Regions from separate parts of the Pedococcus aerophilus genome, predicted to be linked through region 2. Evidence: predicted binding sites of a transcription regulator. Region 2 holds the regulator's gene; each other region holds the start of a gene.

Region 1 (4,384 bases), on a different contig from region 2:
ATGACGCCGGCCTTGATCAGGTTCACGTACTCGCCGGTCGCCGCGTTGAGGCCGTTGCCGGGCTCGAGCTCGGAGACCTTGGAGACGGCGACGTAGCCCTCGAGGCCGGCGTTCTCGGCGATCCAACGCAGCGGCTCGGCCGACGCCTTCTTGACGATGAGCGAACCGGTCGCCTCGTCGCCCTCGAGGCCGAGGTCGTCGATGGCGGAGGAGGCGTGGACGAGGGCGGAGCCGCCACCGGCGACGATGCCCTCCTCGATGGCCGCGCGGGTCGCCGAGATGGCGTCCTCGATGCGGTGCTTCTTCTCCTTGAGCTCCACCTCGGTGTGGGCACCCACCTTGATGACGCAGACGCCACCGGCGAGCTTGGCGAGGCGCTCCTGGAGCTTCTCGCGGTCCCAGTCGGAGTCGGTGCGCTCGATCTCGGCCTTGATCTGGTTGACCCGGCCGTCGACGTCGGACTTGTCGCCGCCACCGTCGATGATCGTCGTGTTGTCCTTGGTGACGACGACGCGGCGGGCCTGGCCCAGCACGTCGAGGTCGGCCTGATCGAGCTTGAGCCCGACCTCCTCGGAGATGACCTGGCCGCCGGTGAGGACGGCGATGTCTTGGAGCATGGCCTTGCGGCGGTCGCCGAAGCCGGGAGCCTTGACGGCCACGACGTTGAACGTGCCGCGGATCTTGTTGACCACCAGAGTCGACAGCGCCTCGCCGTCGATGTCCTCGGCGATGATCAGCAGGGGCTTGCCGGACTTGACGACCTTCTCCAGCACCGGGAGGACGTCGGAGATGGCCGAGATCTTGCCCTGGTTGATGAGGATGTAGGCGTCCTCGACCACGGCCTCCATGCGCTCGGCGTCGGAGACGAAGTACGGGGAGATGTAGCCCTTGTCGAACTGCATGCCCTCGGTGAACTCGAGCTCGGTCGTCGCGGTCGAGGACTCCTCGACGGTGATGACGCCGTCCTTGCCGACCTTGTCGAACGCGTCGGCGATGGTGGAGCCGATGACCTGGTCCTGCGCGGACAGCGCAGCGACCTGGGCGATCTCGTCCTTGCCCTCGATCTCGCGGGCGGTCTCGAGCAGGCGAGCCGACACGGCCTCGACGGCCTTGTCGATGCCGCGCTTCAGGCCGGACGGGGCGGCACCCGCGGCAACGTTGCGCAGGCCCTCCTTGACCATGGCCTGGGCGAGCACGGTGGCGGTGGTGGTGCCGTCACCTGCGACGTCGTTGGTCTTGGTGGCGACCTCCTTGGCGAGCTGGGCCCCGAGGTTCTCGTACGGGTCCTCGAGCTCGACCTCACGCGCGATGGTCACACCGTCGTTGGTGATCGTGGGGGCGCCCCACTTCTTGTCGATGACGACGTTGCGGCCCTTCGGGCCGAGCGTCACCTTGACTGCGTTCGCGAGCGCGTCGACTCCGCGCTCGAGCGACTTGCGAGCGGAGTCGTTGAACTCCAGCGTCTTAGCCATGAAAGTCCTTCTTTAGCAGCGAAAAACGGGGAACGAAGGCAACATGCCCTGTATGCCGACCAGTCGGCATACAGGGCATGTCACTCACGCGGTGCGGATGCTCAGCCGACGATGGCGAGGATGTCGCGCGCGGACAGGATGAGGTACTCCTGGCCGCCGTGCTTGATCTCGGTGCCGCCGTACTTGCTGTAGATGACCCGGTCGCCGACGGTGACGTCGAGCGGGACGCGGTTGCCGTTGTCGTCGATCCGGCCGGGACCGATCGCGAGGACCTCGCCCTCCTGGGGCTTCTCCTTCGCGGTGTCCGGGATGACGAGACCGGACGCAGTGGTCTGCTCGGCCTCGACGGACTTGACGACGATGCGGTCTTCGAGCGGCTTGATGGAAACCGACACGATGGTGACCTCCCCTTCGGGAATGTCGAAAGTGGACAGGTGGATGGTGCTGGTGCTGCAGGTGGTGCGAGTGCTGCCGGGCGGTCGCCGTCGCGGGGATCGACCGACTGGCTGGCTGGCACTCGACGAACCTGAGTGCCAACGCAAATCTAGGCTCGTGGTTAGCACTCGGTCAACTCGAGTGCCAGACGTTCTCCGTCCGTTCGCCGAGGGCTGATCCGGCCCGGCGGCCACAGTCGCCGGAAACCCGGTTGCGGTGGAGGCCGGCACCCGGAAGGTTCGGGCCGTGACCGACCCCCGAGACGACTCTCGCAGCGACTCCCAAAGCGACTCCCACAGCGCCTCCCGAAGTGATCCTGCGGCCCTCCTGCGCGCCTACGACGAGCAGCTCCGCGACGAGGCCGAGACGCCGTCGGCCGTCCACGTCGAGCGGCTCGGTCCGCTGCGCCTCGCGACCTTCCTGCGTGGCCGCGGCTTCATCACCTACTCGACGCTCGCGCAGGACGGTCGACCTGCGACGCCCGAGTCGGTCGAGGCGCTCGTCGACGGCGCCCTCGCGCACTACCGGTCCGACCCGTCGATCGTCTGTGTCGAGTGGAAGACCCGCGGCCACGACCACGCCCCGGGGCTCCACGAGACGCTCCTCGCCCACGGCTTCACGCCGGACGAGCCCGAGTCGGTGATGGTCGGCGAGGCCGTCCTGCTCGCGGTGGACGTCGCGGTCTCCCCCGACGTGGCCGGCGAACTCGTCGTCCGTCAGGTCACCGACGAGGACGACGTCCGCGCCATGTGCGCCATGCAGGCCGAGGTGTTCGGTGACACCCCCGAGTTCGCCGAGGAGATCCTCGCCCAGGTGCTGCACCGGCTGAGGACCCGGGACGACATGGAGATGTGGGTCGCCGAGGTCGGCGACCAGATCGTCAGCGCCGGCCGGCTCGAACCCGTCGAGGGCACCGAGTTCGCCGGCATCTGGGGCGGTGCGACAAGACCGGAGTGGCGGGGCAAAGGGATCTACCGGGCCCTGACCTCCGCCCGTGCGCGGTCCGCGATCTCCCTCGGCAAGCGGTACCTCAACAGCGACTCCACGGAGTTCTCCCGGCCGATCCTCGAGCAGTCCGGGCTCGTGAAGGTCACCACCACGACCCCCTACGAGTGGCGCAGGGACGCCTGACGCCGCAACCGCGCGCAACCTCCGCGTCCGCGCACCCGCGACCACGCGGTATACGCCAGAATGCTCGCCATGGACCTCCCCCTGCTGCGCCGGCTCACGACCGGTGAGGGGTGGGGACTCCTCCAGTCACTGCCCCCGTACGACGAGTCGGGGGCTCTCGCGCTGCAGCAGCGGCTGCGCGGCGCAGGGTTCGAGCCGGACCTCGTGGCGGCGGCCCTCAACCAGGCCCGGCTGCGCGAGAAGGCGACGGGGAAGTTCGGCCAGTTCGCTCGCGGCATGGTGTTCACCTCCGACGGGCTCGAGCAGGCCACCCGCCTGTCCGTCGCGGCGCAGCACGCGCAACGGTTCCGCGCGGCAGGCATCCACACGGTCCACGACCTCGGCTGCGGGATCGGGGCGGACGCGATGGCCGTGGCCGGCCTCGACCTGCGCGTCCGCGCCATCGACGCCGACGAGGTCACCGCAGCCATCGCCGCCGTGAACCTGCGCCACTGGCCCGACTCCACCGCCGAACAAGGGCTGGCGGAGGAGTTCACCCCGCCGGCCGGCGAGGGTGCACGAGGCGTCGGAGCGTGGCTGGACCCGGCGCGACGCACCCCGGGGGTCGCCGACATCACCGGACGCACCCGCCGCCTGTTCCGCCTCGAGGAGATCTCGCCGTCCTGGGACACGGTGCAGGAGCTGGCCAAGGCGCTGCCCGCCACCGGGGCGAAGCTCAGTCCCGGGTTCCCCCACGCCGCGGTGCCCGCGGGGGCGGAGGCGCAGTGGACGTCGGTGGACGGCGAGGTCGTCGAGTGCACGGTGTGGTTCGGCCCCCTGGTCCGGACCGCCGGGCGCACCGCCGCGGTCCTGCGCGAGGGGTCCTCCCCCGTCCTGGTGACCGAGCGCGACGGCGACAGCACGGCGCCGACCCTGACCAACCTCGCCGAGGTCGGGGCCTGGCTCTACGAACCCGACCGCGCCGTGCTCCGGGCTGGGCTCGTCCCCGCCCTCACCGCCGCGACCGGTGGCGCCGAGCTCGATGCCGGGGTCGGCTACGTCGGCTCCTCCCGGTCCGTCGACATCCCCTGGGCACGTCGGTATGCCGTCGTGGAGGCCATGCCGTTCAACGTCAAGGCGCTGCGTGGCTGGTTGCGCGACCACGGCATCGACCGGCTCACCATCAAGAAGCGCGGGGTGAGCATCGACGCCGACGTGCTGCGGCGACAGCTGCGGCTGCCCGCCAAGGGCCACACCGAGGCGATCGTCGTGCTCACGCGGGTGCGCAGCAACCAGGTCGCGCTCATCGTCAAACCCGCCTGAGCACACCGCCTCAACCCGTCCTCAGCACGTCGATCGGGCCCAAC
Region 2 (4,384 bases):
TGGGACAACGTCGCCCAGTTCCTCTCCTGCTCCGGCGTCATCGGGGCGGCGGGCGCGCCGTAGGCCGGTGAGGTGGGCTGGTCGGTGGGGGGCTGGTACTGGGGCTGCTCGGTCATGGTGCTCCTCCGTGGTGGTGTGCCACCAGTCAAACGCATGGTCGGCCGCGCGGACAGGACTTTCGGGGTCTGGCGAGGGGCGGGTCAGGGGCAGGTCAGGGACGACCCCGACGTCAGTGCCCCGGCTCGGTCACGAAGTCGATGAGCTCCTCGACGCTGGCGAGCAGCGTCGGCTCGAGGTCGGCGTAGGACCGCACCGTCCCGAGGATCTGCTTCCAGGCGCGGGCGATGTCGGCCTGGCTGTCGGCCTGCCACCCGAGGTGGTGGCAGATGCCGTGCTTCCACGACTGCCCGCGCGGGATCACCGGCCACTGCCGCAGGCCGAGCCGCTCGGGGCGGACCGACTGCCAGACGTCGACGTACGGGTGGCCGAGGATCTTGACGTGCGCGGCATACGGGCCCTTGCGGCAGGCCTGCACGACCTTGTCCTCCTTGGTGCCGGGGAGCAGGTGGTCGACGAGGACCCCCATCCGCTGTCCCGGACCGGGACGGAAGTCGCGGATGGCGCCGGCGAGGTCGTCGACTCCGTCGAGCATCTCCACGACGACTCCTTCGATGCGCAGGTCGTCGCCCCACACCTTCTCGACGAGCTCTGCGTCGTGCCGCCCCTCCACGAAGATGCGCGAACCACTGGCCACCCGGGCCTTGGCACCCTCGACGGCGCGCGATCCGGACGCGGTCCGTGAGGTCGCGGCCCTGGCCTCGGCGAGCTGCGCCCGGGCCGCGGCAGTCGGCGGGGTGAGGATCACGGGAGCCCCGTCGAGCAGGAACCCGGGCCCCATAGGGAAACCCTTGGTGCGCCCGCGCCGGTCCTCGAGGTGCACCACGCGCATGCCGCCGGCCTTCTCGACGCGCACGACGGCGCCGCACCAGCCGGTGTCGACGTCCTCGACGACCAGACCGGTCTCGGCCTCCACCTCGCGGGAGCGTCCCCGCGGGGGGACCTTCCAGTCGCCGGAGAGGACATCGGAGCCATAGCGGTCGGACACCGACGCAGGGTATGCCGCGTGGTCGCCGCCGTCCGCGAGGACGCGCCGCCGGTGCGGTGCCGCGGTCGGGAACACCGTAGACTTGGCACTCGCTGAGCATGAGTGCCAGCGTGGTCCGGCCCGCTGAGCGCTCACCCAACCAGACCGACCGCAGGGAGGTGTCCGATGAGCGAGGAACGTCGTCTCGCCGTGCTGCGCGCGATCGTGCAGGACTACGTCGAGACCTCCGAGCCCGTGGGGTCCAAGGCGCTCCTCGAGCGCCACCACCTCGGGGTCTCGGCTGCCACCGTCCGCAACGACATGGCTGCGCTCGAGGAGGAGGGGCTGATCGCCGCCCCCCACACGAGCGCGGGACGGGTCCCCACCGACGCGGGCTACCGGTTGTTCGTCGACCGGCTGAGCTCGGTCAAGCCGATGTCTGCCGCCGAGCGCTCGGCGATCGCGCAGTTCCTCGAGGGCGCCGTCGACCTCGACGACGTCGTCGCGCGCACCGTGCGGCTGCTGTCCTCGCTGACCCGCCAGGTCGCGGTGATGCAGTACCCGTCGCTGACGCGGTCCTCCGTGCGGCACATCGAGTTCGTCCCGATGGGCGCGACCCGCCTCATGGTCGTGCTCATCGTCAACACCGGCCGGGTCGAGCAGCGGGTCATCGAGACGACCCACGACCTGTCGACGACCGAGGGCGAGGCCACCCTCGGCCTGGTCCGCGCCAAGATCAACGCCAGTGCGGTGGGCCAGCGCCTCGTCGACGCCGCCGCGTCGCTCGCGTCGCTGCCCGACGAGTTCGAGCCGGCCGACCGCGACCTCGTGCGTGCCGTCGTCCGCTCCCTCGAGGACGCCCTGGTCGAGGAGCGCGAGGAGCGGGTCGTGCTGGCTGGCACCTCCAACCTCGCCCGGGTCGGCACCGACTTCCCGCTCAGCATCGGACCCGTCCTCGAGGCGCTCGAGCAGCACGTCGTGCTCCTCAAGCTGCTCGGGACCGCCCGCGAGAACAGCGACCTCGTCTCGGTCCGCATCGGGCACGAGAACCCGTTCGCGGGGCTCCAGTCCACCTCGGTCGTCGCGACCGAGTACGGCACCGGCTCCGACCTCGTGGCCGGGCTCGGCGTCCTCGGCCCCACCCGCATGGACTACCCCACGACGATGGCGTCGGTGCGGGCAGTCGCCACGTACGTCTCCCGCATCCTGGCGCAGTGAGGGCCCGGCCCGAGGACCTGCTCCGAGGGCCTGCCGCCACCGCACCACGACCACGCACCACGCACCACTGACAAGGACACTCGTTGAACGACTACTACCAGGACCTGGGCGTCTCCAAGGACGCGTCGCCGGAGGACATCAAGCGGGCGTACCGCAAGATGGCGCGCAAGCTGCACCCGGACGTCAACCCCAGCCCCGAGGCCGAGGAGCAGTTCAAGAAGGTCTCCCAGGCCTACGACGTCCTCTCGGACGCCGACAAGAAGCGCTCCTACGACCAGGGCGCCGACCCGTATGCCGCCGGTGCGGCCGGGTTCGGCCAGGGCTTCTCCTTCAGCGACATCATGGACGCGTTCTTCGGTGCCGGCGCCGGCCAGGCCCAGCGCGGACCGCGCTCGCGCCAGCGCCGCGGCCAGGACGCCCTGATCCGGCTCGACCTCGACCTCGCCGACGCCGTGTTCGGTGGTGAGCAGGAGCTCACCGTCGAGACCGCGGTCGTGTGCTCGACCTGCCACGGTGACGGCGCCCAGCCCGGCACGTCCCGCCGCACCTGCGACGTCTGCGCGGGTCGCGGTGAGATCCAGCAGGTGCAGCGGTCCTTCCTCGGCCAGGTCATGACGACCCGCCCGTGCATGACCTGCCAGGGCTACGGCGAGGTCCTCGTCAGCCCCTGCTTCGAGTGCTCCGGCGACGGGCGGGTCCGCACCCGCCGCAACCTGAAGATCAAGGTTCCGGCCGGCGTCGACACCGGCACGCGGATCCAGCTCACCGGCGAGGGTGAGGTCGGCCAGGGCGGCGGTCCCGCCGGCGACCTCTACGTCGAGGTGGCGGTCCGCCCGCACCAGACGTTCCAGCGCCGCGGCGACGACCTGCACTGCACGGTCGAGCTGCCGATGACCGCCGGAGCCCTCGGCACCACCCTCAAGCTCGACACCTTCGACGGCGTCAACGAGCTCGAGATCAAGCCGGGCACGCAGTCCGGTGACGTGATGACCGTGCGCGGCCTCGGCGTCACCCACCTGCGCGGTGGTGGCCGTGGCGACCTCATCGTCCACGCGACGATCCTCACGCCGACCAAGCTCGACGAGCAGCAGGAGGAGCTCCTGCGCCAGCTCGCCGCGCTGCGTGGCGAGGAGCGCCCCGAGGGCCGTATGACGCCCGCTCACCCGGGTCTGTTCGGCAAGCTCCGCGACGCCTTCAAGGCCAAGTAGGAGCTCGAGCCCGCGGCTCCCGCCCCCGGTCCCGATCTCTAGGCTGCCCGCATGACGCTCCCGCTGTTCCTGGTGGACCCCACCCTGCTCGCGGGGGTCGGGGTCGGCGACCGGGTCGTGCTCGACGGCCCCGAGGGGCGCCATGCGGCCACCGTCCGACGGATCGCGCCGGGTGAGCAGGTCCTGCTCGCCGATGGTGCCGGGCGGCGCGCGACGTGCGACGTGGTCGGGGCGGGGAAGGCCGAGCTCGAGCTCGTCGTGGCCGACCTGTCTGCCGAGGACGAGCCGAGCCCTAGGTTCGTTCTCGTCCAGGCGCTCGCCAAGGGGGACCGTGACGACCAGGCCGTCGAGGCGGCGACCGAGTTCGGGGTGGACGAGGTCGTCCCGTGGCAGGCCTCGCGCTGCATCGTCCAGTGGCGCGGCGACCGCGGCGACAAGGCCCGCCGCAAGTGGGAGTCGGCCGTCGTCGCAGCGGCCAAGCAGTCCCGCCGGTCGCGGGTGCCCGTCGTTGCGGAGCTGGCGACGACGAAGACCCTCGCCACGCGGGTCGCCGGCGCCGCGGCGGCATACGTGCTCCACGAGGACGCCACGCAGAGCCTTGCAGCACAGGCACTTCCGAGCGAGGGAGAGGTCCTCGTGGTCGTCGGTCCCGAGGGTGGGATCACCCCCGAGGAGGTGACCGCCCTCGAGGCCTCGGGTGCAGTCACGGTGCGGCTGGGGTCGACCGTGCTGCGCTCGTCGAGCGCCGGACCAGCGGCCCTGGCGGTGCTCAGCGCGGCGTCCCGCTGGCGCTGAACCCGCCCGGAAGGGCTACTTCACCGTGAAGGTGACCGAGTCCTCAGCAGCGACGGATCCGTCCTTGGCGCTCGCCTCG
Region 3 (4,384 bases), on a different contig from region 2:
GCTGCGCGGCCTGCGCGCGAGGAATGCCGCTGCGGCCGTGGTGAGGGGGACAGCGGCGATCAGGCCCATCGTCCCGACCGCACTGCGGACCAGCTCGGTGGCGACGAGCTGGTCGGTGAGGATGTCCCGGACCGGGTCGTCCAGCGCCACGATCAGGACGAGCAGCGGCAGCGACGCGCCCGCATACGCGAGGACGATGGTGTTGATGACGGAGGCGATGTGGGCGCGCCCGACGCGCGTCGCGGCTGCATACAGCTCACGCGCACTGAACTCGGGGTTGGCGCGGGCGAGCTCGTCGACGGTGACCGCCTGGGTGACGGTGACGTCGTCGAGGACGCCGAGGGAGCCGATGAGGATCCCGGCGAGGAGCAGGCCCCGCAGGTCGATGCCCTGTGACTGGCCGAGGATGAACGAGCTCTCGTCACCGGCGCCGGACAACCTCATGACGCTCACCGACACCGCGGCGAGCAGGCCCGTGAGGAGCAGGCTCGCCAACGTCCCGGCGAGAGCGACGGTGGTGGTGCGCCCGAGGCCGTGGGTCAGGTAGAGCACGACGAGCACGATGGCCGAGCAGCCGACCACCGCCACCGCGAGAGGGGGTCTGCCGCCGAGGACGGCGGGGATGACGAAGCCCATGATGACGGTGAACGTCACCCCGAGACCGAGGAGCGCACTGACGCCGCGCCACCGGCCGAAGGCGACCACCGACAGGGCGAAGGCCGCGAGCAGGACCCACAGCTGCGTGCCGCGCTGGTGGTCGAGGATGGCGTAGCGGGAGGCAGGACTGCTCTCGGGGGAGTATGCCAGCGTGATCTCGTCACCCGCCGACACCTGGGGCGCGCCAACGCCCGAGGGGAGCGGGACGGTGAAGGTGTTCCCCGACTGCGGGCCGGAGGTGAGCCGCACCTGCGCCGTGCCGCAGGCCGTTGACCCCGGAGCGCCCGCGGAAGGGGATCCGGGTTGGGGCTCGGCGGACGCCGGGCAGGACTGTCGCTCCACGTCGTCGACGACGCCGTTGACCTGTTGCGCTCCCGGCCTCCCGGACGCGGTGCTGCCGTCGGGCCACAGCGCCACCATGGCTAGCCCGACGGCGCACAATACGGCGGCCATCGCCGCCAGCACCTTCGGCGAGGTGGGCGTGCTGCCCGACGACGGGTGCGCGTGCCTGCCGGCCACCTGACTCCTCACGTCCTGGACGGATCGAGCGAGGACGGACCCTCGCTGCCGTGACCATGGTGCCGCAGGTGGTCGGGGACCGTGGTCACGGCTGCGGGCTGGTCGACCGTGATCGATCGGTGTCAGGACCCGCCGGCCCGGACGTGCGGGGAGCCTCGAGCGCCGCCCGGAGGTGTGGGAGGGGTCCCGCGCGCTCGCGGAGGTGAGCGCTGGCGAACCCACCCGTGGTGGTCGAGGCGCTGCGGCCGGCTCGGTGGCGTCGCCAGTCCGTCTGCGAACAGCGGGATCGGCGGATGGTGCTCGTGCGTCGGGACCGTCGGCTCCGTCCCGGAGGGAGGGGAGTCCTCCCACTGCCCGGCGACGATGGCGTCGAACTCAGCCCTCAACCACTCCGGGTCGGAGCAGACCAGGTCGACGAAGGCATCCCGGTCGGCGACCGGAGTCAGGCCCTGAGGTGTCGGGTCGACGAGCATGACCGACCCCCGGTCACGAGCTGATCGCGTGCCGGTCCGCGCCGCTGCTGGCGATCGAGATCTTGCGCGGCTTGGCCTGTTCGGCCACGGGGATCCTCAGGGTGAGCACGCCGGTGTCGTAGCTGGCCTGGATCCGTTCGGTGTCCAGGTTGTCGCCCAGGACGAGCTGCCGACTGAACACTCCTCGTGGCCGTTCGGCAGCGATGAGCTCGGCGTCGCTGGCCCGTGGCGGTCGTTCGGCCCTCACGGTCACCACGTTGCGTTCGACGTCGAGGTCGATCGAGTCCGGGCTCACGCCCGGGAGGTCGAACTCGACCTGGAACAGGTCTCCGTCGCGCCAGGCGTCCATCGGCATGACCGAGGGGCGGGCGAGCGTGCCGTCGGTGCCGAAGACCTGTTGGGTCAGTCGGTCGAGGTCACGGAAAGGGTCGGTGCGCATCAGCATCGTGGTCACCTCCGTCGTGTCTGGTGATGCTCCTCGTGGGCCACGGATCGCGGTCAGATCTATGGTCAGCGCTATAGGTTTCTTGTAGCACTGGTGTCATGCTGGCGCAAGATCTGATGCGCATGATTTTCGAGAAGGGGTGCTTGATGACCGGTCTGCCGGGTCCCGATGGGGACCGTGGGGTCTACGGCATCTCGGTCGCCGCCGAACTGGTGGGCGCGGGAGCCCAGAGCCTGCGGTTGTACGAGGCCCGGGGACTCGTCGAGCCGGCGCGGACGGCTGGAGGCACTCGTCGTTACAGCGCGAACGACGTGGAGCGCCTGCGTCGCATCAACGACCTGCTCGACGCAGGGGTCAACCTGGTCGGCATCGCCATGCTGTTGGACCTGCAGGACGAGAACGCGCGACTGCGGGCCGAGAACGACAGCCCGGGGTCACGCCGGGGACGCGCTCCGGGCTGACGGCTCAGCAGAGGGTTCGGGTGACTTCGGGTGGTCTGGGCGCTCGGGTGCCGTGACGGGCAGCACCACGGTGAAGGTCGTCCCCTCGCCCTCGGCCGAGGTCACCTCGATGCGGCCCTGGTGCTGGGTGATGATCGCGTGGACGATGCTGAGTCCGAGGCCCGCGCCCTGGATCGCCTGCTCCGTGGCCGTCGAGCTGCGGAAGAACCGCCGGAAGAGCTGTCCCTGCTCCGCCTCGGGGATCCCCATCCCGGTGTCGCTCACGACGATCTCGTTCCCCGGCGGACGGTGGGACAGCCGGACCTCGATGGTGCCGCCGTCGGGCGTGAACTTCACCGCGTTGGTCAACAGGTTGAGCAGCGCGCGCTGGAGCTGGTCCGGGTCGACCTGTCCGACGAGGGCTTCCTCGGGCACGCTCGTCGAGACCTCGAGGGACCGCGTGGCGAGGACCGGTGCCAGCAGCGCGAGGGCGCCCTCGACCGTGCTCCGCAGGTCGGTCGGGCGGAGCTTGATGTCGAGCTCGGACGCCTCGATCTGCGACAGGGTCAAGAGGTCCTCGACCAGCAGCAGCAGGCGTCGGCTGTTGCGGTCGACGCGACCCAGGACGTCGAGCTGGCGCTGGGTCAGCTCACCGGCACCGCCGTCCTCGAGCACCTCGGAGTAGCCGATGATGTTGGTGATGGGGGTCCGCAGCTCGTGGCTGACGGTGGCGAGGAAGTCGGCCTTGACCCGGTCGGTCTCCCGGAGCCGCTCGGCCGCGTCGCGTTCGTGCTGCAGGGTCAGGACGAGTGCGTCGTGCGCAGCCTCCCGCTCGGTGACGTCCTCCGCCGTCGCGAGGAATCCCAGCACCCCACCATCGTCGTCCGGTATGGCGCTCAACGTCATCCGCATCGACCTCACCTCGCCGTCACCCCGGCGGAACCCCCACAGGCGGTCGGTGTCGCCGGACTCGAGCGACGCGCGGCAGATCGCCGCGAAGGAGGGGAGGGCGCGCAGGTCGGAGGCGTGGCGGTCCAGCTCCTCGGGGGACAACAGGGTGTCCAGCAGGCTCCCCAGCACGTCCGCTGCGGGACGGCCCAGCATCGTCTCCGCGCCCGGGTTGAACAGGGTCACCCGCCCCTCGAGGTCGGTCGTGATCACGGCCGTGCCGGTCGCCTGCGCCACGAGTCGTTCGCGGGTCTCCCGCTCGCGGGCGGCGTTGGCCGCCGACATCCGCTGTTGGGTCGCCATCACCGCCAGCGGGAGCAGGATCAGGCCGGAGTCGATGAGGAACAGCTGCAGCACCCCCGCGGCGAGCTCGGGGGGCAGGTCGTAGCGCGTGGTGATGTCCCAGATCGGGCCGATGTGCGCGGCCGTCAGACCGGTACCGATGACACCGACGACGGTCAGCAGCAGGGTGGCCTCGCGCAGCGTCCCCCGGAACGCCAACCACGCGAACATCGGCATGACGACGAAGATGATCGGAGGGGCGTCGGCCAGCACGAACACCACGACGGTGGTGGCGACGAGGATCACCGACTGCACCAGGCGCTCCTGGACCCCCGCCAGCGGCTGGAACTTCGGTGCCCTGACGAACAGGGGCAGCAGGACCATCATCGAGGCCGTGTGGCCACCGAAGGCCGAGAGCGCCCCCAGCAGGGGGTCGCCGGTGCCGGTGAGGGCGCACGTGGCGCCGTACCCGAGGCCGGCCACGGACGAGCCGAGGGCGGTGGCTCCGATCATGGTGGACACGTCGCCCTTGTCGAGCAGGGTGGCGCGCCCGGTGCGACGGGTGAGGAGGCGGCGCACGACGTGTGCCGCCGCGATGGAGCTCGCGCTGAATCCGACGG

Evidence for each region. Region 2 encodes HrcA, which represses chaperone genes, less so after heat shock. Its sites were predicted from a motif close to TTNGCACTCGNNNNNNNCGAGTGCNAA; they were not measured.
Region 1: a site for HrcA is predicted at 2,029-2,055, ahead of groES (co-chaperone GroES). Genes of this name have one in related genera too.
Region 3: a site for HrcA is predicted at 2,179-2,205, ahead of ABD286_RS12685 (Hsp20/alpha crystallin family protein). Genes of this name have one in related genera too.

The regions. Positions count from the first base shown of each region.
Region 1 is NZ_BAAARN010000002.1:29,450-33,833, forward strand. It holds gene groL (chaperonin GroEL) at 1-1,472, opposite strand, end outside; gene groES (co-chaperone GroES) at 1,574-1,867, opposite strand; gene ABD286_RS11275 (GNAT family N-acetyltransferase) at 2,235-3,038, shown strand; gene ABD286_RS11280 (THUMP-like domain-containing protein) at 3,108-4,340, shown strand.
Region 2 is NZ_BAAARN010000004.1:269,359-273,742, forward strand. It holds gene ABD286_RS15825 (DUF4870 domain-containing protein) at 1-116, opposite strand, end outside; gene ABD286_RS15830 (DUF3097 domain-containing protein) at 230-1,105, opposite strand; gene hrcA (heat-inducible transcriptional repressor HrcA) at 1,271-2,302, shown strand; gene dnaJ (molecular chaperone DnaJ) at 2,386-3,510, shown strand; gene ABD286_RS15845 (16S rRNA (uracil(1498)-N(3))-methyltransferase) at 3,562-4,305, shown strand; gene ABD286_RS15850 (Gmad2 immunoglobulin-like domain-containing protein) at 4,321-4,384, opposite strand, start outside.
Region 3 is NZ_BAAARN010000003.1:138,403-142,786, reverse strand. It holds gene ABD286_RS12690 (YibE/F family protein) at 1-1,176, opposite strand, end outside; gene ABD286_RS12685 (Hsp20/alpha crystallin family protein) at 1,663-2,094, opposite strand; gene ABD286_RS12680 (MerR family transcriptional regulator) at 2,241-2,555, shown strand; gene ABD286_RS12675 (sensor histidine kinase) at 2,529-4,384, opposite strand, start outside.